DNA from 4 places in the Oceanotoga teriensis genome. Region 3 is predicted to be linked to each of the others. Evidence: riboswitches for the same ligand, from Rfam matches in the RefSeq annotation. Region 3 holds a riboswitch; each other region holds the start of a gene.
What was found. Region 3 has a riboswitch for cobalamin ahead of C7380_RS01985 (ABC transporter substrate-binding protein). Riboswitches for the same ligand answer to the same signal wherever they lie in the genome.
Positions count from the first base shown of each region.

Region 1: it holds a riboswitch for cobalamin, as region 3 does, so the genes downstream of both, C7380_RS01175 (precorrin-8X methylmutase) here and C7380_RS01985 (ABC transporter substrate-binding protein) in region 3, are expected to answer to the same signal.
Region 2: it holds a riboswitch for cobalamin, as region 3 does, so the genes downstream of both, C7380_RS11150 (ABC transporter substrate-binding protein) here and C7380_RS01985 (ABC transporter substrate-binding protein) in region 3, are expected to answer to the same signal.
Region 4: it holds a riboswitch for cobalamin, as region 3 does, so the genes downstream of both, C7380_RS07045 (energy-coupling factor ABC transporter permease) here and C7380_RS01985 (ABC transporter substrate-binding protein) in region 3, are expected to answer to the same signal.

Region 1 covers NZ_QGGI01000001.1:229,323-237,021, forward strand. Annotated here, with positions in the region: gene feoB (ferrous iron transport protein B) at 1-879, opposite strand, end outside; gene C7380_RS01150 (FeoA family protein) at 876-1,109, opposite strand; gene C7380_RS01155 (FeoA family protein) at 1,152-1,370, opposite strand; gene C7380_RS01160 (metal-dependent transcriptional regulator) at 1,372-1,800, opposite strand; gene C7380_RS01165 (metal-dependent transcriptional regulator) at 1,886-2,548, opposite strand; gene C7380_RS01170 (cob(I)yrinic acid a,c-diamide adenosyltransferase) at 2,745-3,257, shown strand; cobalamin riboswitch at 3,266-3,435, shown strand; gene C7380_RS01175 (precorrin-8X methylmutase) at 3,490-4,089, shown strand; gene cbiD (cobalt-precorrin-5B (C(1))-methyltransferase CbiD) at 4,091-5,203, shown strand; gene C7380_RS01185 (SAM-dependent methyltransferase) at 5,163-6,377, shown strand; gene C7380_RS01190 (cobalt-precorrin-4/precorrin-4 C(11)-methyltransferase) at 6,370-7,092, shown strand; gene C7380_RS01195 (cobalamin biosynthesis protein) at 7,089-7,699, shown strand, end outside.
Region 2 covers NZ_QGGI01000019.1:12,299-19,997, reverse strand. Annotated here, with positions in the region: gene C7380_RS11160 (ABC transporter ATP-binding protein) at 1-250, opposite strand, end outside; gene C7380_RS11155 (FecCD family ABC transporter permease) at 247-1,299, opposite strand; gene C7380_RS11150 (ABC transporter substrate-binding protein) at 1,296-2,231, opposite strand; cobalamin riboswitch at 2,353-2,483, opposite strand; gene C7380_RS11145 (mechanosensitive ion channel family protein) at 2,576-3,388, opposite strand; gene C7380_RS11140 (glycoside hydrolase family 65 protein) at 3,456-5,708, opposite strand; gene pgmB (beta-phosphoglucomutase) at 5,718-6,359, opposite strand; gene C7380_RS11130 (carbohydrate ABC transporter permease) at 6,374-7,264, opposite strand; gene C7380_RS11125 (carbohydrate ABC transporter permease) at 7,276-7,699, opposite strand, start outside.
Region 3 covers NZ_QGGI01000002.1:88,564-96,262, reverse strand. Annotated here, with positions in the region: gene C7380_RS01990 (BamA/TamA family outer membrane protein) at 1-2,168, shown strand, start outside; cobalamin riboswitch at 2,192-2,314, shown strand; gene C7380_RS01985 (ABC transporter substrate-binding protein) at 2,406-3,287, shown strand; gene C7380_RS01980 (FecCD family ABC transporter permease) at 3,284-4,306, shown strand; gene C7380_RS01975 (ABC transporter ATP-binding protein) at 4,303-5,076, shown strand; gene eno (phosphopyruvate hydratase) at 5,106-6,404, opposite strand; gene pyrH (UMP kinase) at 6,436-7,134, opposite strand; gene tsf (translation elongation factor Ts) at 7,199-7,699, opposite strand, start outside.
Region 4 covers NZ_QGGI01000008.1:84,133-91,831, reverse strand. Annotated here, with positions in the region: gene C7380_RS07075 (ABC transporter ATP-binding protein) at 1-271, shown strand, start outside; gene C7380_RS07070 (ABC transporter permease) at 268-1,563, shown strand; gene C7380_RS07065 (hypothetical protein) at 1,532-2,182, shown strand; gene C7380_RS07060 (energy-coupling factor ABC transporter ATP-binding protein) at 2,233-3,027, opposite strand; gene cbiQ (cobalt ECF transporter T component CbiQ) at 3,024-3,749, opposite strand; gene C7380_RS07050 (energy-coupling factor ABC transporter substrate-binding protein) at 3,736-4,020, opposite strand; gene C7380_RS07045 (energy-coupling factor ABC transporter permease) at 4,007-4,723, opposite strand; cobalamin riboswitch at 4,831-5,003, opposite strand; gene C7380_RS07040 (class I SAM-dependent methyltransferase) at 5,103-5,858, shown strand; gene C7380_RS07035 (GntR family transcriptional regulator) at 6,008-6,736, shown strand; gene C7380_RS07030 (SIS domain-containing protein) at 6,824-7,699, shown strand, end outside.

The DNA of each region.
Region 1 (7,699 bases), on a different contig from region 3:
TATAGCAAACATTATAATCAAAAATATAGGTATACCCAACCATCTATTAGTTATTATTTTATCTATTTTATCAGAAGTATTATTAACTAAATTTTTTCTTTTAACATACTTTCCAGATATTTTTGTTATAAAATCATATTTTTTTTCAGATACAATAATACTTGCATCATCATCATTTTGTTTTTCTAATTGAGCTATCAATTTATCTATTTGAGTCAAATTATCTTTAGAGATATCTTCTCTAAATTCAACATCACCTTCTATAAGTTTTAAAGAAACCCATCTTTTAGATTTTTCAGATATATTTTTTTCTTGTTCAATAATATTATTTATCTGACTTAGGATATTTTCAAAACTCTCATCATAATTTAAATTCTCTGGATATTGAGGGCTTTTTAAAGATCCTTCAATCTGTTTCTTTAAATCTTCTAAACCAATTTTTTTATTTGCAGATGTTTTTACGATTGGAATTCCAAGTTCTTTTGATATTGAATTTATATCTATCTTTATCTGTCTTTTTTCAAGTTCATCACTCATATTAAAAACTAAAAGAGTGTTTTTTTGCATTTCCATGATCTCTGTAACTAAATACATATTTCTTTCAATATTAGTTTGATCTACAACAACTACTATTAAATCCGGATTATCTTTTATCAAAAAATCTCTTGCAATTCTTTCATCCATAGAATTAGCTGTAAGAGAATATGTTCCAGGAAGGTCTACTATTCTATATTCTTCATCATTATATTTAAGTTTTCCTTCTTTTTTTTCAACAGTAACTCCTGGCCAATTCCCTACATGTTGATGACTTCCAGTTAAAGCATTGAAAATTGTAGTTTTTCCACTGTTTGGATTACCACATAAAGCAACTGTTTTCATACTCTATCGCCTCCGGTTATCTCTATATATTTTGCTTCTTCTTTTCTAAGACTTAAAGAATAATTTCTTATCTTTATTTCTAAAGGATCTCCCAAAGGCGCTTTTCTCACGAGTAATATTTCTATTCCTGGTGTTAATCCCATTGCTAAAAGTCTTTGTCTGACTTTTAAATTTCCTTCAAGCTTTTTTATTTTGCCTGAATATCCTACTTCACATTCATCAAGAAACATTGTTAGTCCTCCCTAATTTTAAAAAAATAAAAAAATAATATTTTATATGTTTTTAACAAAAATTCTTTTAGCCATATTTTGACCTATTCCATATCTACTTCCATCCACCAATATAATTATAGGGCCTCCAAAATTCCCACTCAAAACTTCTATATTTTTTCCTTCCATTATTCCCATTTTTGCAAGTCTTCTTTTCATCATAAGACCTGAACTTATTTTTTCAACTATAAAATTTCCAATATTTGCAAATACTAAAGGCATTTTATTCCTCCTTTAAATTGATAGATTTCAAATGCTTTTGAAACTCGATTTTATAATTTTCATTTTCTTCAAAAAAAGATTCTAATAATTCTATAGAATTTAAAAAATTTTTTGAGTTTATATGCTCTATTTTACAAGAAACTTCATCCGCCTCTTTTTCACTAAAATTTAAAAAATCCAACAAAAATTTATTCATTATATATTTTCTTTTATACAATTTTGAAGCTTTAATTATGCCTTTTTGAGTTAAATTTATATGACTATGTTTTATATACTCTATATAGTCATACGATTCAAGTCTTTTCAAGGCACTTATAACGGAAGAATGTTTCACTTCCGCTTCATTAGTTATGTCTCTAACTTGTATTATTTTATTTTGTAAATATAGCTTGTATATAGCTATTAAATAATGTTCAAGATTTTCAGTCATCAATTTAATCTTCCTTTTGTAGTTAGTTCTACATTATTTTACCACCTTTAATTTACTTTGTCAATAAAAAAATAGACTTTTCAGTCTATTTTTCTAAAATAATATTTTCAGCTTCGGTTTTTCTTATTGCAACATTATAGCCTCTTATAAGTACTTCAATCGGATCTCCTAAGGGGGCTTTTCTCAATAATTCTACGTCTATTCCAGAGGTTATTCCCATTACCATTAATCGTCTTTTTATTGCCTCATTACCTCTAACTTCAAGAACTTTTGCTTTTTCTCCAACTTTTAAATCTTTTAAAGTTTTTTCAAAAGTGCTTGATTTATCTTTATAATTAGTAATATACTGCTTATATTTATTTTTTATTTCTGTATTGCTTTCTATAAAATTTCTTAGAATATCCATAGATTGAATGAGCTTTTCAGACTTTATATGTTCCATTTTACATGATAATTCTTCTGCTTCAAAAGGGGATATGTCCAAAACATTCATCAAGAAACTTCTTATAGTCATTCTGTTTTTATATATTTTTTGAGCTTCTATTATTCCGGGTTGAGTTAATTTTACATAACCTCTTTTTTCATAAGTAACAAAAGAAATACTTTTTAATTTTTTTATTGCGTCTATGGCAGAAGTATGTTTTACAGACATCAATTCTGTAATGTCTTTAACTCTTGCAATGTTGTTTTCAAGTTGTGCTTCATATATAGCAAGCAAATAATTTTCAAGACTCTCTGATAATTCCATATAAATCACTTCCTATTGTAGTTTTTCCTACTTAATTCTACCATATATATTTGTATAAGTCAAGCTTATATTAAAAAATGAATTCATTTTTTTACATAAATTAATTATATCAAAAAATATTTTTCCCCTTTGACAAATTATTAACTTTTTGGTATTATTTTATAGCTTAAATTATTAATATATTGGGGGTATAATTATGAAAAATGGAATGATTCATGTTTATACCGGCAATGGAAAAGGAAAGACTACAGCTGCTTTTGGTGTTGTATTGAGAAGCATTTTATCGAATAAAGAAGTTTTTGTAGCTCAATTTGTAAAAAATAGGGACTCATCAGAGTTGTCAATTTCTAATTATTTTGATAATATTGATATTGTACAGTATGGAGAAGGCTTTTTTATAAGAAGATCTCCAGAAACAAAAGATATAAACGCTGCAAAAAAAGCACTTGCCGATGTAAAAGAAAAAATTATTTCTCAAAAATATGATTTAATAGTCATGGATGAAATAAATATCGCTATTAAATTTAATCTTTTAACAGCCGAAGAAGTTTTAGATGCTATAAATAGTAATGGAAAAACAGAAATAATTTTGACTGGAAGATGGGCTGATGAAAAAATAATAGAAAGAGCCGATCTTGTAACTGAAATGAAAGAGATAAAACATTATTATTCAAAAGGTGTTTTATCCAGAAAAGGTATAGATAAATAGGTAAAATTTAATATATAAACTTTTAAGGTGTATAACAGGGAATTAGGTGAAAATCCTAAGCGGCCCAGCCACCGTATGCAGGGATGAAAATCATAAATGCCACTGGTTTTTAACTGGGAAGGCTTGATTAGTAAAATGATCTGTAAGTCGGGAGACCTACCTTTTAAGTTCGTAACTTTGCTTTTTCTTGGTGTGAAAAGCAAGGATTTTTGTTATGGGAGTTGGTATACAAATGCATAACTATATTGTAAATCCTAAAAATATCGAAAAAAGAAGCTTTGAAATAATTACAGAAGCTTTAGGAGAAAAACTAAACGATGTAGACCCTATAAAATCAAATGTAATAAAAAGGGTCATTCACACCACAGGAAATCTTGATATGTGGAACAAGCTTTATTTTTCTGAAGATTATTTTGATTTTTTTAAAAGAAAAATTCAAAATAAGAAAATTTACACAGATGTAAATATGATAAAAAGCGGTTTATCAAAGAATTTTGTAAAAAATTTAAATATAGACTGTTTTATTAGCGATGAAGCTATATCGAAGAAATCTAAATTAACTGGCATATCGAGAGCCTATTTATCTATGGAGAAAGCACTTGAAATGGAAGATGGTATTTTTATTGTTGGAAATGCACCTACTGCACTTTTTAAGTTGCTTGAATCCAAAAAGAAACTTTTTATTATTGGAGTTCCAGTAGGCTTTGTAGGAGCGGCAGAAAGCAAAGAAGCTTTAATGAAATCACAACACAGTTTTATTACATTACCAGGAAATATGGGTGGTTCTACAATAGCTGTAGCCATTTTTAATGCTTTAATAAGGTCTTTATAAAATGGAATGGTATGTAAATGTAAATGGTAAAAAATTAAAACGTGGTTTCACAACTGGCACTGCAGCCACTGCGGCTTTAAAAGCCTCTGTTCTTTTTAATAAGTATAATATAAAACCAGACAATGTAAATATAGAATTACCTAATGGAGAATTAATAAATATTCCAATATATAAATATGAAATTATTTCAGGTTTAAAATATGCTTTTGTAAAGAAAGATGCCGGTGATGATGCCGATATAACAAATCAATGTTTGATTTATTGTTCCTTTAAATATGAAAATTTAAATAATATAATTTTTGATTCTTATGAAGGAGTAGGAAAGATCACCAAAGATGGACTCGATATAAGCAAAGGAGAATTTGCTATTAATCCAATTCCTCGTGAGATGATGAAAAAAGTTTTAAATGAAGAGAATATTAAGAATGGCAGAGTTATAGTAAATGTAAAAAATGGTGAGATTCTCGCAAAAAAAACCTTAAACGAAAATCTTGGCATAATTGATGGAATATCCATTTTAGGAACTACTGGAATTGTTGAACCTATGAATGAAAACGCATGGAAAGAATCTTTGATCCCTCATATTAGCATTGTTTCAAAACAATTCGATACAATTACTTTATTATTAGGTGGAAAAGGGCTTTCAATATATAAAAAATATTCTTTTTTTAAAGAGGATTATATATTATGTGGAAATCATATCGGTTATTCTATAGAAAAATCATTGGAAATGGGTATTAAAAAAATACATATACTTGGTAGTTTTCAAAAATTAATAAAACTTGCCGGTTTAAATCTTAATACAGACAGTAGGTATACAGATTCAAAAAATGAATTATTAGCCCTTTTATATATTTTGTTTACTGAAAAATATGACAAAGAGGTCATTGACAAAATACTTAATTTAAAAACTATTTATAATTTTTTGGATATTTTAAAGAATAATGATATAAATATCAAAAAATTTTTTATATTTGTGTCTGAATATATATCCCATAAATTAAGTAATAAATTCAATGCCGAATTTGTTATTTCTTTATGTGATAAAACTCAGATAATTTCACATAGAGGAGATGAGCAAAATTATTTATATTTTAGGAACACAGATCAATAAAATTGAAAATTTAACTCAAAAACAACTCGAAATAATAAAAAAAGCCGATTTTTTTGCTGGTTTTAATTTTTCTTTGGGTATGTCTAAGGAATTAAATCCAAATGCAAAATATCATGTAATGGATATATATAGTTCATTAAAAGATGAAAATGTAATTGACTTAATATCTCAGATGAAAACATTTAAAACTTCTGTTTTAATGGTTTCTGGAAACCCTTTAATGTTTTCATATTCAAAAAGAATTATGGATAAACTTTCAAAAAATGAATATGAAGTTTTAATTTCACCATCTTCAATAAATTATTTATGCCAAAAGGCTAAATATCCTATGAATAGTGTTCGCTATATAAGTGGTCATAATTCACATAATCTTCGAAAAACTTATAATGATGTCCTTAAAACATTGAATGATAATCATCAAATTGCATATTTTGTAAAAAATAAAAAAGATTATGATTCTTTATTTAATATATTAAAAAATATAAAAGTAGACATAGTAGCTGGATTTGAACTCGGTACAAAAAATGAAGAAATATTTGAGTTTAAATCAAATATGCCTATAGATTTCAAAAAAGGACGTTGGATTCTTCTTCTAATACCTCAAGAAAATGATTTTATAAATTTATTTCCTAAAAATTCAGATCTTTCAACTAAAAATATTCCAGTTTCAAGAGAATGGAGTAGATTTATTTTATTGAATACTTTAAATAGAAAACAAAAACATGATGTAATTTGGGATTTAGGAGCTGGTAGCGGAGCAACATCTTTATTCATTTCTTCTTTTTTTAATAGAGATTGTTTAATATATGCATTTGAAAAAGATTATGATAGATTTGAAAGTTTAAAATTGAATACAAACCTTAATCCTGAAATAGAAGCAATAAATAAAGATTTTATAGATATCTTAGATGAATACGAATCTCCAGACATAGTTCATTTAGGTGGAGGAATAAATTTAGAAGCTTTAAATAAAATAACATCTAAAATGAAAAAGAATAGTCTATTAATTTCTTCTGTAACTACTTTAGAAAGTTTAAATATGATACTTTCTATAGAAAATTTTAACTTTGAGTATGATATGTATACAAAATTTTCGAATAACAAATTAGGTGAAAAATCTGCCTTTAAAGGCGAACATGTATTTTACTGTATAAGAGGTGAAAAAAATGATTAATTTTATTGGTGCTGGTCCTGGAAGTGTAGATTTTTTAACTGTGAAAGGATTTAATTTAATAAAAAAATCAGATGTTTTGTTATATGCTGGTTCTACAGTATCCAATGAAGTATTAGATTTAGTTGATCATGTAAATATATTTAACAGTGCTTCTATGACATTAGAAGATATAAAATTTATATTCAATAAGTTTAAAGACAGCAATATAGCAAGAGTTCATTCAGGAGATACAGCTATTTATTCAGCAATAGATGAAGAAATAAATGCTGTTAAAGAATTAGGATTAGATTATCAAGTTATTCCAGGAATAAGTGCTTATTCTTATTTTGCATCTAAATTAGCTATAGAATTAACTTCACCTGAAATAGTTCAATCAATAGTTATAACAAGATTAGAGGGCAGAACAAAAGTTCCTGAAAATATTGAAAATTTTTTAAAAGAACAACCTTCATGTGCAATATATCTTTCTGGTTCAAAACCATATGAAGTACTAAATTTATTGAAAAAATATTATACAGAAGATGCTTATCTTGCGATTGGTCATAAACTTTCAAGAGAGGATGAAAGAATAGAATTAAAACAATTAAAAGATTGGAATGATATAGATTTTCCTTCCCTTTTAACACTTTTTATGGTTTTTAAAAAAGAAAATATAAAGTCCAAATTATATGATAAAAAATTTTCTCATGGTTGTAGAACAGAGATAGAGTCATGAAAATTTGCTTAATTTCGATAAGAAAAATAAAAATACCAAGATTTTTCAATGAATTAAATATATTTGAAATAAAAAAAGGCTCTTTAAAAGAAAAAATAAAGATGGCTTTTGATTTCTTCGATTCAATAATATTCATAGGAAGTTCTGGTATTGTTGTAAGAATGATTTCTGATTTTTTAAAAGATAAAACAACTGATCCTTCAATATTTGTATATGATGAAAAATTTAAAAATTTAACTTTATTATGTGGTTCACATATGGCAGGTGGTCATAGAATTGGAGAACTTTTATCAATTAATTCTAATTCAAATTTTGTTTATACCACCTCAACAGATATAAACGGATTAACTGGTTTAGATTTATTTTGCAGAGATAATAATCTTTTTGTAGAAAAAAAACATATATTATATATAAATAATTATATTTTAAATAATCAATATTTGCCTGTTAGCAAAGATTTTAAAAATTTTTATATACCAAAAAATTTCAAGATTTCTGAAAATCCTATTATCTATTTAGATAGAGAAGATAAAAATATTTCTTTATTTTCAAAAAAGTATACTCTTGGAATCGGGTTTCATAAAAATACTGATTTTAAAACATTAAA
Region 2 (7,699 bases), on a different contig from region 3:
GAGCAACTACTGAGACAATTCTTGCGAATTCTTTTGAGGGTAAATTTTTTATATTTTTTTCTTCTATATATATATTTCCATTGCTTGGAGTTAGTACTTTGTAAATATTTTTTAAAAGTGTTGATTTTCCACATCCATTTGGTCCGATTAGTCCTACAAAACTCTTTTCTTTTATTTTTAAGTTTATATTTTCTATTATTTTTTTATTGTTTATACTATAATTTAAGTTTTCTATTTTTAATTTAATCATTTTTTGCCTCCAAATGAATAGGAGTTTTTTCTTAATAGATATAAAAAGAAAGGAACACCCAAAAATGAAGTTATAACTCCTATAGGTATTTCTTCGGGACTGAATGCAGTTCTTGCGAAGGTATCTGCCCATATTAAAAATAATCCTCCACTTAGAATAGAAAATGGTATTAATTTTTTATGAGTAGATCCTACAGCTTGTCTTGAGATATGTGGTATTATCAATCCTATGAATCCAATAATTCCTGTTAAAGATACTATAAATCCAGTTAGTAATGTGCTTATTATTATTATTATTTTCCTTATTAATTCAGTGTTTATTCCAAGAGTTTTTGATGTATCTTCTCCTATAAGTATTCCATCGAGTTCTTTGTTGAATATATACATTATTGTTGCAGATATTATCAAGAGTAAAAAAGGTAATAAAATATTATTCCATTTAGCTCCTCCAACACTTCCAACCATCCAGAACATTGCAGATCTTAATTTTGAAGAATCTTTTGCCGTATATACCATAAAAGTTGTCAATGATGAGAACATGGCTGATACTGCAACTCCTGTTAAAACGAGTTTGCTCGATGAATATCCAGAACCAGAATGAGCTATTTTGAAAACTATTAATGAAGATAAAATAGCCCCTAAAAAAGCCCCTATTGAGGGGCCTAAATAACCTAAAAAACCAAATATTCCGAGTATTATAGAAGCAACTGCTCCTGCAGAAGCCCCTGAAGATATTCCCAGAATATAAGGATTGGCTAAAGAGTTTCTCGTTAATGCCTGCATTAAAACGCCAACAAATGAAAGAGTTGCTCCCGTTATAAAAGCCATTAAAATTCTTGGGAGTCTTAGATTCCAAACTATTGTTTCTATAGATTTTGCCCATTGTATTTGAAATATCTCTTTGTTAAAAGTATTATTTATTATTATTTTCCAAACATCTAAAGGATTTATTTTTACTGGACCTATAGTTATTGTTATGATTATTGATAATATGATTATTAAAATTAATGCCATTATGGAAAATAAAAAAGTGCTATTTTTTATTTTCATTTTTTAAAAATCTCTGGATAGAAGCCTTTTGTCATAGTTGTTATAGCATTAATATTTCTTATTCCAGGAGATAAATCGGCTAAACCTATTTTTACAAATTTATTGTTTTTTACTGCATTTAAATCTTTTGTTGCAGGATTTTCTTTTAAGAATTGTACTTTTTGTTCATAGGTTGTACTTCCGTAGTCAACTATTAATACTATATCTGGATTTGATTGAGCTACTTTTTCCCAAGATACATTTGCATATGCTTTTTGTATATTACCAAATATATTTATACCTCCGGCTTCTTGTATTAAAGAACCACCAAGACCAGAACACACTACAAAGGCTGAATCTTTTCCAGAGTCATATGCCAATACTTTTACTTTTTTTACATTTGATGGAACTTTTTTTCTTACATCATTTATTTCATTTTGCATACTTTTTACGAGTTTTTGAGCTCTATCTTCTATATCAAATATTTTTCCTATTGTTATAAAGTCTTCGTATACTGTTTCTAATGTTGCATCTGGTTCTACTGATTTTATTATTAATGGTTTTATATCCATTTGAATGAGTGTTTCCACTGATCCTACATTTTTATCTGTTAAAGCTGAATGCCATCCAGTAACAAAATCTGGATTTACAGATAAGAATATTTCTTTTGAAGGGTATCTATCAGAAAGTATTGGTATTTTGTCATAGGCTGTTTTTAATTCTGGTAATATTTCATTGTCTGCCCATGCAGTTCCGGCCATTTTTTCTTCAAGATTTAAAGCAAGAAACATTTCTGTTGTGAAATGTGAAAGAGTTACAGCACGTTCTGGAGATTTTGTATAAGTTATTTCATAATCTTTTCCTTGATGAGTAAAATTGACTGTGACTGGTTCATAAGCTAATACTAAAATTGAAAATAATAAACAAAAAATTAGACTTAAAGTTTTTTTCATATAACACCTCTCATAATATTTTTAGCATAAAAATAAAAAAACACCTTCAAGAAGAGGTGTAGGGACATTAAATAATCTTATTAAATTAATAATGTCACTCATACCATCCTCGTGATATAAGTAATATTGTTTATTTTTGGCTGGTAATCTGACTTAGGCTTTATGCCATTACAGTAGCGGGACTGTGTCGGATTTTCACCGAGCTTCCCCATTTGAAAAACAAATAGTTTTACCAAAAATAAGTGTTTATTAACTTTTATGCATAGATTATTATATCAAATTTATAGTTAATAAGAAATGTGTTTATTATTAATATTAAAATAATCGGAGAGATAACTCTCCGATTATTGTATATTGCCATCTTTTATATGAAGATCTAATTGATTGAAAGGAATTTCTATATTATTTTCATCAAATTTTGTTTTTATAATTTTTGCTATTTCTGTTGTTGAGGTTATGTAGTTTTCTCTTTCTGCCCAATATCTTATTATGAAGTCTATTGATGAAGAACCATAACCAGTGAATAATATCATAGGTTTATGAGAATCATCTGAATATAATTTTTCATAAGAGTTTACAGATTCTTCGAGGATTTTCATGGCTTTGTTTAAATCTGTATCATAAGCTACTCCAACAGATATTTCATTTCTTCTTATGTTTTCAGGCCAGAAATGTGTAACTGTTGATGACCAAACGGATTTACTTGGTATATTTATTAATTTTCCATCCCATGTTTTTAATATGACATGATTTAATTTTATTTCTGATATAGAACCTGAGTTTCCGTTTATTTCGACTGCTTCACCTTCGATTATTAGTTTGTTTACCATTATTAATATTCCACATATTAAGTTTTCAAAAGGTTCTTTTATAGCAAAACCTATTATTATACTTGATGCACCCAATCCAGCCAATACAGGTGCAAGATTTTTAAATAAAACTGAGACTATTATAAAGATTGCAAGTGTATATAATCCTATATCTAAAAGTGTTTTCATGGTTTTTTTGTACTGAAGATTTATTTTTGAGTTTTTTTCAGATAGTTTCAGCATAGTTTTATATATTATTCCAGAAAGCATTTTTGCCACTATAAATATTATAAAACTTATGCCAATTCTTACAATCCAGCTTATTATTGCTGCGGTTGTTTCATTCATATTAATCCCCTCCTAATAATATATGTTTTTTTATTCATATATATTATATAATAATTTGGGAGATTTTTTAATTTAAATAAAATTTATTTGTACCTTTTTTTAATTTGTGCGATTTATTTTTAATTTTTATTTCAATTTCTCTTTCGGAATTTATAATTATTGTATTTTCTGTTATGTTTATATTTAATACATTATTTTGCCAATTAATTTTGTAATTTAGGCTTTTCCATTTTTTGGGTATCCATGGATTAAAATTTGGAATATTATTTTTATCTATTGAAAATCCTCCAAATCCATAAACTATACTTTGCCATGAACCACCAGTAGAAGCTGCATGCAATCCAAGTGCTGTGTTTTTTTGATTATCTTGTATATCTGTCATTATGGTTTTTATAAAATAATTATAGGCATTATGTGTATCTCCAATTTTTAAACCCATTATTGAATACATAGATGGACTTAAAGAAGATTTATGCATTGTTCTTTTTTCATAATATTCATAGTTTTTTCTTTTTATTTCTTCTTCGAATTCTTCACCTAAAATTAATAATAACATTATCACATCTGGTTGTTTTATTAATTGTGTTTGATTTAGTTTGTCTAATTCTATGTTTTCTGGCCATAAAGGCATTTCATTTTCATCATATTTTTTTATTTTATAATCTTTTAAATTGAAGTAGCCTTCAAATTGCTCTATTATATCGTTTTTTGAAGATAAAAATATTTTTTTATAAATATTTTTCCAGTTGTTTATGTTTTTTTCTGATATGTTTGTCTTTTTTATCAAATCTTCGTATTTTTTAGGGGATTCTATTTTATATTTTTCTATTATTTCACAACATTTTTTTATATTCCATTTTGCGAGGTAATTTGTATAGAAATTATTGTCTACGTGTTCATGGAATTCGTCAGGACCTATTACTTTTTTTATTTCATAATAATCTTTATCCTCATTGTGAGTTAATCGAGATTCCCAGAATTTTGTGGTTTCAATAAATATTTCATATCCATAATTTTCCATAAACTCTTTATCATTTGTTGCTTTGAAATATTGCCAATATGCAAGAGCTATATCTGAACTTATATGAAATTCTTCATCTCCAGTCCATATTCTTACGGGATTACCGAGATAGTCTATTCCCCATTTTGGAGTTTCTTCAAGGCCTATATCTGCTGATTCCCATGGGAATTGTGCACCATTATAACCATTATTTTTTGCATTTTCTTTTGCACCTTTTAAAGTGTTGAATCTATAGAGTAATAGAGATCTTGCAATTTCTGGATAAGTATATGTAAAAAATGGTAACATAAATATTTCTGTATCCCAAAATATATGGCCTTTATATCCTTCGCCATGTAATCCTTTTGCACCTATACTGACTGTTGGATCTTTTTGATATGCACATGATATCAGATGGAATAGATTAAATCTTAAACCAGTTTGTGCTTTATCATCACCATCAATTGTTATATCTATTTTTTTCCATATTTTTTGCATTTCTTTTATATGTTTTTTGAATTCTTCTTCAAAGCTTGAATTTTTATATAATTTTATATCATTTAATATATTTTTTTTTGGAGTTTTAGAATTTCTTGAAGTATGTATTAAACAATTTTTTTGTATTTTATAAGTCCTACTTTTTTTTACATATATTTCGTATACTTCTTCTACGAGTGTTTCTAAATCATAAAATTTTCTGTTTTTTATATTTTCTGAATAAAGTCCTGTCCATTGAGAAATAATTGATTTACTATCATTTGTTTTGACTTGTAAATATAATCCATTTTCTAAATCTTTTATTTCATCGGTTTTATAATGTTTTGATTTATTTATAGGATCGAATTTTGAATTAGTTATATTAGAGTTTATTGTATTTTGTATTGTCAGTTTCCCATCAAAATTTATTGGGGTTATTTCATATTTTATCATCATTAAATGTTCATCAAATCTGCTTACGAATCTTTTTGATTTAATATTTATTATCTTGCCTTTTGGAGTTTTTAATTCTGTTTCTAAATTTAGAGTTGCTTCTTTCATGTTTAGATATCTATCATATTTTAATATTTCTGTTGAATCTAAAGTTATTATTTCATCTTCTGAATATATTTTAAATTCTAAAGGATCTGGAAGATTTACTATTTCTTTTACTTGGGCATTTGATTTATCAAATATTCCAGCTACAAAGTTTCCTCTATTATCAAATGAAGAGAGTTCATTATAACCTCTTATGCCTCTATATCCATTTGCGAGGGTAAATAATGTTTCATATTTTTGTACATTTTTTAAATTATATTTTTTGTCATGTATTTCCCAGTTCATTGTATCCTCCTAAAATTCTAATATTTTTAAGTCTATATTTTTGAATCCATTTATTATTTTATCGGCTTCTTTTAATGTTTGATGGTTTCCTACACCAATAGTTTTCATTTGTCCTATTTTTGCAGCTTGTATACCAGCTATAGAATCTTCAAAAACGACACATTCTTCAGGTTTGATATGCATTTCTTGTGCTGCTTTTATGAATACTTCTGGATCGGGTTTTGCTTTACTCACTTTATTTCCATCTATTATGGAATCGAATATATCTATCAAATTTAGTCTTTGAAGTATTGTAAGTGCATTTTTGCTTGCCGACCCTATTGCTATTTTTAAATTATTTTGTTTTAATTGATTTAAAAAAATTTTAACCCCTGGAAGTATTTCAGTTTCTTCCATTTTTAATATATATTCTCTGTACCATTTATTTTTTTTGTCTGCAAATTCTAGTTTTTCTGATTCCTTTAATGTAATATTTCCGATTTCTAATATTATGTCTAATGATTTCATACGACTAACGCCTTTTAATCTTTCATTATCTTCTTCATTAAAGTTTATATTCAACTCTTCTGCAAGTCTTTTCCAAGCGAGGTAATGATATTTTGCAGTATCAACTATTACCCCGTCTAAATCAAATATACATGCTTTTATCATTTTGTTTCCTCCTTTTAGCCTTTTATTGCGGATACCTTTCCTGTTTCTACAAATTGTTTCTGAAAAGATAAAAATATTATTATCATAGGTATTGTCATTAAAATAGAGCCAGCCATTAGGTATTGCCAAAATGTATAATAAGATGATTTAAAGAAATTTAAACCCATTGTTAATGTATACATTTCTTTTTGGGAGGTTATTATTAGAGGCCATTGGAAATCATTCCATGCTCCTAAAAATGTATATATTGACAATGCTGCTATTGCAGGTTTCGAATTTGGAAGTACTATTTTAAAGTATGTTTTTAATATACCAGCACCATCTATTCTTGCGGCTTCTTCAAGTTCTTTTGGAAAACTTAAGAAAAATTGTCTCATCAAAAACAATCCAAAGATATTTGATAATTTTGGTATTACAAGTCCTGGATAGGTGTTTACAAGATTTAATTTGACCATAAGATTATATTGAGGAATCATAGTTACTTGTGATGGGATCATCAGTGTTGCAAGTATCATAGTGAATAAGAAATTTTTAAATGGGAATTTTAATCTTGCAAAAGCATATCCTCCAAGGGTATCAAAAATTATATTTCCTATTGTTAATAGTACTGCATATAGTACTGTATTTATTATCCACCTTCCATATAATGGAACAACTTCAAATATTTTAAAATAATTTTGAAAGCTTAAAGGTGCTCCAAAGGCAGAAGGTTCAGAACTAAAAAGATCTATTTTTGGTGGCCATTGCATTATATCTACACCACGCTCTACATTTTGTGCATCTGTATAAGTTAAGGGTGTCATAGATACTATTATCGCCCAAAAGAATGGAAATAAAGATATTATTGCATATAATATTAATATTATATATGAAATGGTTCTTGCCGTTTTCCACTTATTTTTCATATTTTCACCTCTCAATACTCTTCTTTAAAGAATTTTTTTTGAATGAATGTTATTAATAGTATTATTCCAAAGAGTATAACTGCAAGAGCAGAGGCATAACCCATATTTCCATATTCAAAAGCATTTTTGTATATGTAATATGAGATTGTTATATTTCTCATATTTTTTATCAAGAAATATATTTGGTCGAATACTTGTAAACATCCAATAGTTCCCATTATCATTACAAAAAGTATTTGGGGTTTTAGCATTGGCATTGTTATTTTCCAGAAAATTTTTCCATCTTTTGCACCATCAATTTTCGCAGCTTCATATATCGATGGAGATATATCTTGTAATCCCGCTAAGAAAGTTATCATAAAATATCCAGCAGTTGTCCATATATTCATTATCATTATTGCAAATAATGCAGTATTAGGTTCGTTTAACCAATCA
Region 3 (7,699 bases):
GTACAGATATATCTTATGCTGCTACAGATATAAATAATATTATGAATAATTATGATATAAAAATCGGAAATTATGTTGGAGATATAGACATAAAATTAGCAATGAAACAAGTAAATAATCTCGGCTTTTTCAATTCGCTTTCTTATGAATTAGACGAAGAAAATGGAAATTTGAAATTAATAATAAATCCAAATCCAATAGTCAAAAATGTTGAAATAGAAGTATATGGTGATGGATTTGTCGATAAAAAAGATTTAAAAGATTATTTAAATTTAAAAACAGATATTCCTTTAAATGTATATGACTTTCAAAAAGCACTCAATTCCATAAATTTATATTATACGAATAATGATTATAGTACTATAGAAATAAGTTCTAATATTAAATTATTAGGTGATAAAGTAACACTTGAAGCAACAGAAATTAATAATAATAAATATGATGAAAATACTTTATTATTCATAATAAATGAATATAAACTCTGGGATTTGAAATTAGAAGGCGAATATGCCCAATTAGATAAAGAAAAAGTAAAGAAAGATCTAAATTTTAAATTTAGAAAAGACTATGAAAATAAATTTTTCCTGTTTAGGCCAAAATTAAAAGAATCATATCCAGATATAAAAAAATTACAGGGTTTGATGTCTTCTATAGCTTCATTACCTTATTTTAGTGAAGAAACTTCTATAAAATGGGAACCCGTAGATATAGAAGAATCCTTGGGTGGAGAATTAAATCTTGTACTAGATGGAAAATTAAGAAGAGTTATAGATGATAATACCAAAATAAATAAAATAAAGTATAATGGTAATGATTCTATCGAAAGTTTTAGATTAAATGAAAAGGTATCAGAAATAATAACAGAAAACTCAACTGTTTCTAATTTAGATATTTTAAAATCTTTAGATGTAATAAATAAATTATATACACAAGAAGGATTCTTATTTGTTGATACAAAAGTAAATATAGACAAAAATAATGATTTAATATATAATTTTAATGAGAAAAAAGTAGGTAATATAAAAATAACAAAAGATGCTACGGCAAAAACCCAAGATTATATAATAGATGATTTAATAAAATTAAAAAAAGATGAAGTTGTAAATCTAAATAAATTACAAGATACCTATAGAGCATTCACTGGAACAGGTTTTTTCCAAAGTGTTGATATAAATCCTATTTCAATGTCAGAAGACTCTGTTGACTTTGAGATTCATCCACATGAAAGAACAAATGCTGTTAAGATAGCTGGTGGATTAACTTGGTCTATGCCAGATGTAAAAGATTGGTATTATGGATTTGCAGGAACTTTAAGTTTTTATATTCCAAATCCTTTTGGTTATGGTCAAACTTTTGGACTAAATACTGAATTAAATCCTTTGAATAATAAATATAAATTCGGATTAAATTATAATGTATCAAAAATCTTTAAAACGGATATAGATCTTGGATTAAGCACATCATATCTAACAGTACCAAATGGTGAATATGTAGAAACTTTAGGTGCTTCTATAACAAATAATTTATCATTTTCTATTTCACCTTCATTCAAATTTTCAGATTTTTCATATATAACAACAGATTTATCCTATGACTATTATCAAAAATTAAAATCAAATGATATAAAAAGACTTTCTACTGGTATTGGTTACAAATTAAACAGATTAGATAATCCATATAGACCTTATTCGGGAGAATATTTTTCAACAAGAGTTTTTGGAGGATTAAATCTAAATAACACAGATCAATATTATACTGGTAATACTTTAGAAGGTAAATATTTTACAAGTTTCTATAAATTTACTTTTGGAACAAGATTAAAAATCGGATTCTCTAATGATCCTTATTCCTTATTCAATTATTCAGTTGGCGGAATGAATAGTGTAAGAAGATATAGTTTATCTTCTAAACAAGGTAATAATATGTATTTATTCAATACTGAATTAGCTTATGAACTATTAAAAAATCCAGTACCAATTGATATATATGCTTTTTATGATAATGGAAATACTTCAAATAATTTAAATAATATATTGAATGATAATATTTGGTCTTTTGGAACTGGTTTAAAATTCAACATTCCTTTACTGGGTCAAATCAGATTTGAATATGGTTGGGACAAAAATTTAAAAGGAAAATTTGAATTTGGATTTGGTCAAGTATTTTAAAAAAAATATATAAATAATAAATAAAGGAAATTAGTGAAAATCTAATACGGTCGCGCCACCGTGATTGAGGACAAAAAATTACATACCACTGATTAAAAAATCGGGAAGGGTAATTTGGAGGATATAACTCATAAGTCGGGATACTTTATTTATAATTTTTAAAAATTCAAGCACTTCGCGCCAAAGTGTTTGGAGTTAGTTTTTACCTTGGCGTAATTATTACGGGAGGTAGCAAAAATGAAAAAAGCATTGAGTATTGTTCTATTGTTATTAGTAGGAATTATAGCTTTATCATCATTTACAATAATAGATGATCTTGGAAGACCTGTAAAAATAGACCAAGATATTAAGAGAATAATTTCTGCTGCACCAGCTGTATCTGATTATTTGAAACATTTAAATGCAGAAGATCTTGTTGTAGGCGTTACTGATTGGGATAATAACATTGAAGCTGAAAAAATAGGAAATATGACACCTTTGAATCTTGAAAAAATAATAAGCTTAAATCCTGATATTGTATTTATATCTGGTGGATTCCAAGAAAAAGAACTTGAAAGATTAGAAAAATATAATATAAAAACTATAGTTATAAACCCATTATCCATAAATGATATAATAAGAGACACAGTTTTAATAGGAACTATAATTGATAAAAAAGAACAAGCAATAAAATTATCAAAAAATTTAAGAGAAAGAATGCTTAATATTTCTAAAGAAACATCTACTTGGTCAGAAAAACCAACTGTTATGTATGCAATGATTTCAAGTCAAAATATTTCATCAATTTGGACAAGTGGAACAGGTTCTTTTATGAATGAATTACTATCAATCGCTGGTAGTTTAAATGTTGCTTCACCATATACTGGAAATAATGGTTGGCTTTCTGTTGGCCCTGAATTTATAGTTTCTAAAAATCCAGATATAATTATTGTTCCTTCTTATTTTATGGGAGATAATTCTGGAATTGAAACTTTAAAATCAGCTTCTCAATTTAAAAATGTAAATGCTGTTAAAAACAACAAAATATTTTCAATTAATAATGATAAAGCTTCACAAGCATCACCTTCATTAATAGAAGCATTAGAGTCAATATATGAAATAATAAAGGAGTCAAAATGACTATAAAAAAAATTAAAAACAGGAAGAGGATTATACCTCTCCTGTTTATTCTTTTGATAATAAGTTTTATATCTATAATAATTTTTACTTCTTTGGGAAGTGTAAATATTCCATTAAAAGAAGTAATAAAAACACTATTTCTTAATCAAGAAAATTCTACATATAAATTACTCATTATGGATTTGAGATTACCAAGAATTTTAGGTAGTTTTATAATTGGAGGTATTTTAGCTTTATCTGGAAATATATTACAGTTAATAATTCAAAATCCTCTTGCAGACCCTTATATACTTGGAATATCTTCTGGAGCCTCTTTTGGAGCTGTAATTTATACGGCTTTATCTGGTATATTAGGATTACATTTATTTTTCGGATTAGAAACTTTTTCTTTCATATTTTCTATAATATCTGCAATCATAGTATTTATGTTGGCAAAAGAAGGAAAAAAATTTCCAGTATTATCTTTAATATTAAGTGGTGTAATAGTTAGTTTTTTGTTCAATGCATTTACAACATTAATAACAGTAATGTTTTGGAGAAATTTAATACATGTAAATATATGGCTCATGGGAAGTACAGCTTCTATTACATGGGAAGATATATTTATATTGACTGTAGTATTATTAATACAAACTATCGTAATAATAATTTATAATAAAGAATTAAATGTTTTATCTATGGGTGATGATATGGCAATATATTCTGGTGTAAATCCAGAAAAAATAAAAATGATACTAATTTTAACAAATATATTTGCTGTATCTATAGCTGTTTCAAAATCTGGAATAATAGGGTTTGTTGGATTAATAATACCACATCTTGTAAGAAAAATTAAAGGACCATATTCATTAATTTCTAGTTTAATATCTATATTATCGGGTGGAATTTTTTTAACTATAAGTGATTTTATATCCAGAACAATTTTTGCTCCTTCCGAACTTCCAATAGGAATAATAACTTCTATAATCGGAGCGCCTTTATTTATATATGTTATGAAAAAAAGAGGGAAAAAATTATGATTCAAATAAATAATATAAAATTTAATTATGGAAATGGATTCAATTTAGATATTAAAAATCTTCATATAAAAAATGGAGAAATTGTATCAATAATTGGACCTAATGGGGCTGGAAAATCAACTTTAATAAAATTAATATCTAAAATTCTTCCTTTAAAATATGGAAATATATTTATAGACTCTAAAAATTTAAAATCCTTAAATTTGAAAGAACTTTCAAAATTGATAGCCGTTGTTCCTCAAGAATTTAACACTATTTTTGATTATTCTGTCAAAAGTATTGTGGAAACTTCCAGATTACCTTATTCAAAAAAATTTGATTTTTTTACAGAAAATAAAGAAGATGAAAACATAATATCCAATTCCATGAAAAAAACAGATACTTATAAATTTAAAGAAAAAAGTTTTTCTAATTTATCTGGTGGCGAAAAACAAAGAGTCATGGTAGCAAGAGCTTTTGCTCAAAAATCTAAAATACTCCTTTTAGATGAATTTTCTTCTCATCTCGATCCTGGTCATACACAGTATCTTTTAAATATAATAAAAAATTTAAGTCAAAAAGAAAATTTAACTATATTATCTGTATTTCATGATATAAATCTTGCAAGTCTTTATTCTAATAGAATATTAATAATGAAAGATGGAAAAATAATAAAAGATGGAACACCAAATGAAGTTATAACAAAAAAAATAATAGAAGATATATATAATTTTAAAGCTGAAATCATAATTCATCCTAAATATAAAATACCTCAAGTAATTTTTCAATAAAAAAACCCCCTTTTTATAGGGGGAATTGTTTATTTATCTATTGAATAAAAAGAATCTAAACCTTTAAATTGAGCAACAGAACCCAATTCTTCTTCTATTCTTAATAATTGATTATACTTAGCAATTCTATCTGTTCTTGATAAAGAACCTGTTTTTATAAATCCTGCATTTGTTGCTACACAAAGATCTGCTATGAATGTATCTTCTGATTCTCCAGATCTATGAGAAATTACATTTGTCATATTATATTTTTTAGCTAATTCTATTGCATCAAAAGTTTCTGTTAAAGAACCTATTTGATTCAATTTTATCAATATAGAGTTTGCTGATTTTAAATCTATACCTTTTTGTAATCTTTTAACATTGGTCACAAACAAGTCATCACCAACAACCTGAGCTTTAGTTCTAACCTTAGCAGTAAATCCTGTATAAGCATCCCAATCTTCTTGATCAAATGGATCTTCTATAGATTTTATTGGATATTTATCTATTAATCCTTCATAGTAATCTGCAAGTTCTGAAGAAGATAAATCTTTTCCATCAATATGATATGTTTTATTATCTGAATTATAAAATTCTGATGCTGCACAGTCTAATGCAATAAATACCTCTTCACCAGGTTTATAACCAGCTTTTTCTACAGCTTTTACTATGAACTGTAAAGCTTCTTCGTTTGAATCAAAGTTAGGAGCAAATCCACCTTCATCTCCAACTGCTGTTTGATGGCCAGCTTCCTGTAATAATTTTTTTAAATTATGAAAAATTTCTGTTCCTGCTCTTAAAGCATCTGAAAATTTGTTAAATCCAGCAGGCATTATCATAAATTCTTGAATATCTAAGTTATTATCTGCATGTTCTCCACCATTAACAATATTCATCAAAGGTACTGGAAGAACTTTAGCATTTGGACCACCTAAATATTTATATAAAGGTATTTCCAAAGAATCAGATGCTGCTCTTGCTACAGCTAATGATACAGCTAAAATAGCATTTGCACCCAATTTCTCTTTATTTTCAGTTCCATCTAAATCTAACATTACTTGGTCTATTAAAGCTTGATCAAAAGCGTTTAAACCTTCTAATTCTTCAGCTATAACATCATTAACATTTGCAACAGCTTTTGAAACTCCTTTACCCATAAATCTTGATTTGTCTCCATCTCTCAATTCTAAAGCTTCAAATATACCTGTTGAAGCTCCTGATGGAACTATTGCTCTACCTTCAGCACCACTTGCCAACATAACTTCTGCCTCTACTGTTGGGTTACCTCTAGAATCTAATACTTCTCTTGCCTTTACTGACACGATTTCGTCGTATAAGTATGACATGCACAAACACCTCCTGTTGAGCTTTATATCATCAAGGAATTACTCTCGTTCCAATTTTTTTATCCATAACTGCATTTAAAAGATTATCCTTATCAAAGAAATTAATAACACTAATAGGCATCTTATACTTTTGACATATAGCAAATGCCTCTGTATCCATAACTTTTAAATTTTTAGAAATTGCTTCATCATATGTAATTGTATCATATTTCACAGCATCTGTAAACTTTTTAGGATCTTTATCAAAAATTCCATCTACTTTAGTTGCTTTTATAAGTACTTCTGCTTTCATTTCAACAGCTCTCAAAGCAGCCGCTGTATCAGTTGTAAATAAAGGATTTGAAGTACCTCCTGCAAAAATAACTACATAACCTGAATTAAAATATAATTCTATATCATCATAATGAATTGATCTCACTGAAGGAAGTTTAACTATCTGAGAAACAACAACACTTTTTATTCCAATCTTTTCAAAGTAGTCTTTTAAATACAGAGCATTACTAACCGTTCCCAACATACCTATATGATCAGCAATACTATTTGTAACACCTTTTAACTCTTTACCTCTAAATATATTTCCAGCTCCTACAACCATACCAATATTCATTCCATGTTGAGAAACTTTCTTTATTTCAGAAGCTAAATATTTAACCGCATCATCGTTAAATCCTTTATTTCCTTCACCAGATAATACTTCACCACTAAGTTTCAAAAGAACTCTTCTATACATATTTTCTATACCTCCAGTAAATTATAAAAAAAGGGGGTGACAAAAACACCACCCCCTATATCAATTAATCTTCTACTGAGAATCTTGAGAATTTTTCAACTTTTATATTTTCACCAATCTTAGCAATGGCAGCAGTGATAAGTTCACCTATTTTTTCACCATCACCAAAAACATAATTCTGTTCTAAAAGACAATTTTCTTCATAGAACTTATTAACTTTATTTTCAGCTATTTTTTCAATAATATGTTCAGGTTTTCCAGAACTCTTTAATTCTTCAGCGTATATTTCTTTTTCTTTATTTATTATTTCTTCTGGAACATCTTCTCTTGATATCCATTTTGGATTCATAGAAGCAATTTGAAGAGCTACTTTATGTGCTAATTCATGAAAATCATCTGTTTTAGCAACGAAATCTGTTTCACAACCTAAAAATAATAAAACACCCATTTTTTCATTGTGGTGAATATAAGAATAAACAATTCCTTCTTTAGTTTCTCTATGAGCTTTTTTAGCTGCTTTTGCAGCACCCTTTTTTCTTAAAAGTTCAATTGCCTTATCTAAATC
Region 4 (7,699 bases), on a different contig from region 3:
TGAAGGTAGTCTTTTATATAATGGAAAAGTTGATGATTTAATAGAAAAAGCTAATAATAAAGTTTATAAAATAACTACTAATAAGAATGAATTACCAATTCTTAAGAAAAAATATAAGATAACTGGAATGCATACTTCTGGAGATAAAGTTATTGTTAGATTTATATCTGAGAGTTTGGTAACTGATGCAGAGTTATGTACTCCTAATATAGAAGATGCTTATATGTTTTATTTGGATAAAACTACTTCAGGAAATGGAGTTGAAGTATGATGTTGTTTAAAAAAGAGTTTAAAAAGATAATCTTTTCTAAAACATTTTTAGCTGTTTTGATTTTGACTGTAATAATGATTCAAGTTCAAGGAGTTTTTAACTTTAAAAATCATGAAATAGAAAAACCTATTTTTGGTCAAGAAGATTATGGTTCGAATTATGAAGAAATTCCAGAAATAATAATGCCTGCAGCTTTGGAATCTTTATTTTTTGAATTTTCACGTAATAATTATACTGCATATCCGATTGGTTTGTATAAAAATGTTAAGTTGAGTAGTGAAAAGATAGAAAGAATGTCTGAAATAATATCTGATATTACTGGAATTTCTAAAAAAATTCTTTTGAGTAATGTTGAAGATGAGAATTATAAGCAAAATAATATAGTTTTTGATAAAGATTCTATTTCTAAAGATAATAAAGATAGTTTTTCTATATATATTCCTAAAAAAGATGATACTTATGAATATATATATGATAATCTTAATCCTAAAGATAGTATTACTTATGAAGAATTTTCAAATTATATGAATGAGGCCGATGATTTAATAGGTGGAGGTTCTAAGTATTCTGATGTTTATATTAAAAGATTTGGTGTTGTTGATAAGAGTTATGAAGAAGCTTTAGAAGATTATAATTATATTAAGGAAAAAGATAATTTTACGGGAGCTTATTCAAGATTATTTAGTGATTATATGGGAATAATAGCTTCTTTTATACCTGTGTTTCTAGCTGTTTCTATTTCATTGAGTGATAAGTATTCTAAAGTGCAAGAATTGATATATACCAGAAGAACATCGTCTTTTAAATTGATTTTTTATAGATATTTTGCTTTAGTTTTGTCTTATATGATTATTGTTATTGCTTTATCTTATATTTCAAATATTCCTACATGGGGTTTGTATAAAGGGTTTGAATTGGATTATTTTGCAGCTTTGAAATATGATTTTGTATGGGTGTTGCCAACTGTTATGGCTTCTTTAGCTGTTGGAATGCTTTTAACGGAATTAACAGAGACTCCCATTGCTATATTAGTTCAATTTTTTTGGCATTGGTTAGATTTAAATTTTGGAGTTGCTTATATGGAAGGTGGCTTTTTGAAGTATTCTTTGATACCTCGTCATAATGAATTGGGAAATTCTAAGATTTTTTTTGATAACTTAAATACTTTATATTTTAATAGAGTTTCTTTATTTTTATTGTCTATAATTTTAGTTTTTGTAACTGTTTTAATTTATGATTTGAAGAGAAGGGGGATAATTCATGGAATTAGATTATTCAGAAAGCACTCCTGAGTTCTTCAAAAGGTTATTTATTATTTTAAGAATAGATTTTAACAATACTTTTTTAAAAAAATGTTTTATTTCAATTATTTCTATTTTTTTAACTCCTGTATTATTTGGGATTTCAAATTTAGATAAAGAGGCTTCTGCTATACCTCTTGAGATGTTTGTTTCTCTCATGGGTATTTTGATTTTAGCTAATCTTTTTGATTCAGAACAAGATAAAGAAATATATGAACTTATTTCGTCAAAGCCGTTTGAATTGTATTTTATTTATATAATAAGAGTTATATATTCTATTATATATTTAATTATTGTTTTTGGACTTTTTTTATATTATATGAAATTTAGAAATTGCGATATAAGTTTAGTTCATTTTACAGGGACACTTTCAAATGCCTTGTTTTTAGGAGGGCTTGGAATGTTTTCATCTGCGATTACAAATAATTTTATTTTTTCATATATGATACCTTTGATGTATTATCTTTTAAATTTTTCTGGGAATAAATTTTTGAAAAGTTTTTTTCTTTTTTCAATGTCTAACGGAGATTTTAAATTTAAATTACCAATTTTAATATCTGGTATACTTTTGATAATTTTGGCAATAATAATAAAAAAGAATAATAAATAAAAATAACAATAACAAATAATCATAAAAGTCAGATTTTTAAAGTCTGGCTTTTATGATTTTAATATGTTTTCTATGAATTGATCTTTATCTATTTTTATATGTTTACTTATTTCATTATAAGCCTTTAATAATAATGGTATATCAAGATTACATTGTTTTATTAAATCTTTATTTTCAAACACTTCATCGGGAGTTCCTTGTGTTTCTATTTTACCATCTTTCATTATAAAAATTTTTTCAGCCCATTCATAAGCAAAGTTTACATCATGTGTTGAGATTATTATGGTATTATTTTTTTTGTTCAATTTATTTAGTATATTTATCATATTTTTTTTATTCTTGGGATCTAACCAGACTGTAGGTTCATCGAGTATAAATATATCAACTTCCATAGCTATTATATCTGCAATTGATACTCTCTTTTTTTGTCCATAACTTAATAAATGACATGCTCTATCTTTTAAGTCTATTAAATTTAGTTCATTTAAAGCTTTTTCGGTATTTTGAATTATTTTTTGCTTTTCTAAACCCATATTCTTGGGTCCAAATGATACTTCTTGAAATACTGTATTTGCTATTATTTGTACTTCCGGATCTTGAAAAACCATTCCAATTTTTTGCCTTAATTTTATTAAATCTTTTTTTGAATGATTTATTATATTGTTTTCGAGTATATAAATTCCTTTTTCTGGTTTTAATATTCCATTTAATATTAAGAATAAAGTTGATTTTCCACAGCCGTTTTCTCCAAGAAAGGCTACTTTTTCTCCTTTTTGTATTTTTAGATTTATTTTATTTAAAACTTTTTTATCATATGAAAATTCAATATCTTTTAATTCTATCATATTATCATTCCTAAAGAAATTATTGATATAAACCATATAATTGAATATATATAGTTTTTTTTGTTTATTTTGTATTTTCTTTGCATAAATTGGATTTGATTGCTTATTGATCGACTTTTTAATGCCATATCAGCATTTAAACTATGTCTTAAACTTTTATTGAAAGTTTGCACTATTAAAAGCGAAAGTGAGTTGAAACTTGTCTTATAATTTTTGTAACCTGATCGACTTTTTTGAGAAATGAATATTTCTTGAGAAAATTTTATTAAAAGAAATATATATCTATAGGTTAACATAAATAATTCTCTGAATATTGAAGGCATTTTAAATTTTTCCATTATTATATCCATATCATTCATGGGAGTGCTTATTATAAAAAAATATGTACAACTTATTGCAGAAAAAACCTTTAAAATAAGATTTATAGAGTATTTTAAATTATTTTTTAATATTGATATTTGTTTGAAATCAAAAGATATTATTAAAGGGATGATCGATAAAATAACGAATAAAAATGGTATAGAATAAAGTTTTAAAAGACTTTTTAAATTTAATTTTATTTTTAGAATTAAAATTGAATTCATTACTATAAATATTAATAATGAAATGAAATGTTTATCCATAGTGATTGTTATTATAAGTGTTCCCATGGAGAATAAGAATTTCTCCATGGGATGAGTATTTTTTAATATATTTTCATATGATAGGTTATTTATTATCATTCTTTTTACCCTTGAAATATCCAAGAACATATCCAAGGATTCCAGCACCTATTGCAGCTTGAAGAGAAAATAACAAACTTTCTGTTTCTCCTCCTGGAGGGGCTATTAAATTTTCTGCCCAAGGTTCATAATTTGGATTTATTTGAGCTATTGTTTCTTCTGCTAGACCATCTGCACCACCAAATTCAGAATTTTTTATTGTTATTAATGGAAATATTATTATGAGTGCAACTATTATTAAAAGAAATATATTTTTTTTAATTTTGCTCATTAATAATCACTCCTTTATCTCTTTTTAAAAATCTTTCTGGCAGTGCATTTATTACTACTACAGTTAATAATCCTTCTGCTATTGCAAGAGGTATTTGTGTTACTGCAAATACGGATAAGAATTTTACAAGGCTTGCCCAAAATCCTCCAATTGGATCTGGATGTGCAAGCGCAAGTTGTATAGAGGTTATACAATAAGTTATAAGATCTCCAAGTGCTGCGGCCATAAAAATTGCAAATTTTTGATTTTTCTTTTTTAAAGATTTATATACTAAAAAAGAAATTATAGGACCTACTACAGCCATTGAAAAAGTGTTTGCTCCAAGTGTTGTAAAACCTCCATGGGCTAATAATCCAGCTTGAAATAATAATACTATAAAACCAAGTACAGTCATAACGAAAGGTCCAAATAAAACTGCCCCCAAACCAACTCCAGTAGGATGAGAAGAACTACCAGTGACAGAAGGCATTTTCAATGCAGATAATACAAAAACAAATGCACCAGATAATGCAAGCATTAATTTTGTTTCTGTACTTTCTTTTGTTATTTTACTTATGTCTACTATACCTTTATACATGAAAGGTATTATAACAATCCACCACCCAACAGCCCAACCAACAGGAAGAAATCCTTCCATTATATGCATCGAAAAAGCTAAACTTGAAATGCCTAAAATGGAAAGTGTGATAAAAACTTTTTTCATAAACTTACCCCCTTAAATAAAAAATCCCATAGTAAAAAATACTATGGGTTTATATATTATATATATTTATATATAAAAACTCACAGTATTTGTCCTCCCGAAAAATACTTGTTATATTTTATTGGGTAAGTCTCCTGACTTAGCTTCATCCTTAAATGATCCTTCCCAGAAAAATCCAGTGGTTAATTCATTTTAGTCAGCATCACAGTAGCGGGGGCTGTATGGGATTTACACCCATTTCCTCGTTATGCCTTTTGGCACCCAATAAAGTTATTAAATTTTATAAATGATACCATACATTGAAATAAATGACAAACTTCAAAATTTGATATATGTTATAATTTTTTTATAAAATTCTAAGTTTAAGAGAGGTTGTAAGATGAAATCATGGATTTATTATGATAGGATAGCAAATAAGTATGATACACAGTATGATAATTATTATTGGATGTTGTTTAATGAAATAACTAAAAAGCTTGTAGAAAAATATATAAAAGAAGAATATCATATTCTTGATCTTGGTGCTGGAACTGGTTATTGGACATATTGGTTGTCTGAGAGAGTTGAAAGTGTATATGCTCTTGAACCATCAGAAAAAATGCTTGAAATATGTAAAGATAAGACTAAAAACTTTAAAAACATTAAATATATTAAAGCTTTGGCAGAAGATATGCCTTTTGATGATGAAAGTTTTGATATAATTAATGCACAAGGTGATGTTTTAAGTTATGTTGAAGATCTTGATAAAGTTCTTTTAGAAATAAAAAGAGTTTTAAAAAATGATGGTATTTTGATCGCTTCTGTTGATAGTTTTTATTCTTTTATGTCTCAAATAATTTCTCAAGGGGATTTTTTAGCTTTGAATTATTTATATGATAAAAAGAAAGCTAATATAGGATCTGAAGATGGTATTTTTACGTCAAGGGCTTTTTCAGCGGAAGATATAGAAGAAATATGTAAGAAATATGGTTTTGAAAAGATTGAATTAGCTGGTAAGGTTATTTGTGATGATTGTGATGAAAATATTATTGAAAAGAATTTTGACCAACTTTTAAACAATGAATTGAAGATCTGCCATGATCCATATTTTATAGGTGAAGCAGAACATATTCATTTTGTAATAAGAAAAAAGTAATTTATAATAACTTAAAGATATTAAAAGAAAAATGATAAAAAAAGTATTTAAATACTAATAATACCTTTTTTTTAAAATTGACGTTTATCATATTTTTTGTTATTATAAAAAAGAGTGGTAATTACCACATGATAAGTGGAGGGAATTTAATGAATAAAATAGATAAAAAAAGTAGAATTCCATTGTATTATCAATTGATGGATATAATAGTAGAAAAAATAGATTCTGGCATTTATAAAGAGAATGATAAAATCCCTTCTGAAAGAGAGTTGTGTGATTATTATCAGGTTAGTAGGTCTACTGTTAGAAAGACTTTGTTAGAACTTGAAAAAGATGGATATATCTATATTGAACATGGTAAAGGAACTTTTGTATCACCTAAAAGGTTTAAACAAGATTTACTCAAATTTTATAGTTTTAGTGAAGAGATGAAAAAAATAGGTAAAAAGCCATCTTCTAAAGTTATAGAATTTAATATAATAAATTGCAATGAAAAAATATCAAAAAAAATGAATATTGATATTGGAGATAATATTTATAAATTTATAAGGCTTAGACTTGCAAATGATGAGCCTATGATGATAGAAACAACGTATGTTCCTTATAATAGATTTCCTGGAATAACAAAAGAAGATCTCGAGAATTCACAAATGTACGATATTTTTATGCAAAGATTTAAAGCTAAATTTAATAAAGCAGAAGAAGTTTTTCAACCAGTTTATATAAGAGAAGAAGAAGCTAAATATTTAGAAGTTAATAGAGATATTAATGGTATGAAAATTGAGAGAATAACTTATGAAAACAATAATATTATTGAATACACTACCAGTATAGCAAGAGGAGATAAGTTTAAATTCCATGTAGTTCTTGAAAAATAAATAAGTTTTTATGCTTATTTATTTTTTAAAAGAAACTGGTAATAACAACATGATGACATAATGATTATGATTGGAGAGGTGGATATTATGAAAGAATTTTTTGGAAATTGTATAAATGAATCAGAAAGTGGTTTTATTACTGCAGAAGAAATTAGTCAACAGCCTTTTTTATGGGAACAGGTTTTAGAAATATTTATTGATAAAAAAGAAGATTTTAAAAAATATTTATTTAATAAATTAGAAGATAAAGATTTAAGAATAATATTTACAGGTGCTGGTACATCAGCTTATATAGGAGAGGTATTAGTTCCATATTTATTATATAAAAAGAATATTTTTAGTGAATATATACCAACAACTGATTTGGTTACAAGTCCTGAAAAATATTTATTGAGAGAAAAATCTACTTTATTGATTTCTTTTGGTAGATCTGGTAATAGTCCAGAAAGTATTGCTGCTATAGATATTGCAGAGAGTTATATTGATGATTTATTCAACATTATAATTACCTGTAATAATGAAGGAGAACTTTATAAAAGGTTTAAAAACAGTGAAAAAGATTTAACTATATTGATGCCTGAAAAGTCAAATGATAGAGGCTTTGCTATGACTGGAAGTTTTAGTTCAATGCTTTTATCAGCAATGATTTTATTCGATATTGATAATTTTGAATTATATAAGAAAGATATTAATTTAATATCTAAAAGAGCTGAAAAAATAATTGAAGAAGATTATAAGAAAATAAAAAATATTTGTAATTTTAAATCGAATAGGGTTGTTTTTCTTGGATCTGATATTTTGAAAGGTTTTATTCGTGAGACTAGATTGAAGGTTTTGGAGTTAACTTCTGGACAAAAAGAAAGTTCTTTTGAAACTTTTTTAGGATTTAGACATGGCCCTAAGTCTATTTTGAACGAAGAAACAGATATATTTTTTTATTTGAATGTAGATGATTTTACTAAT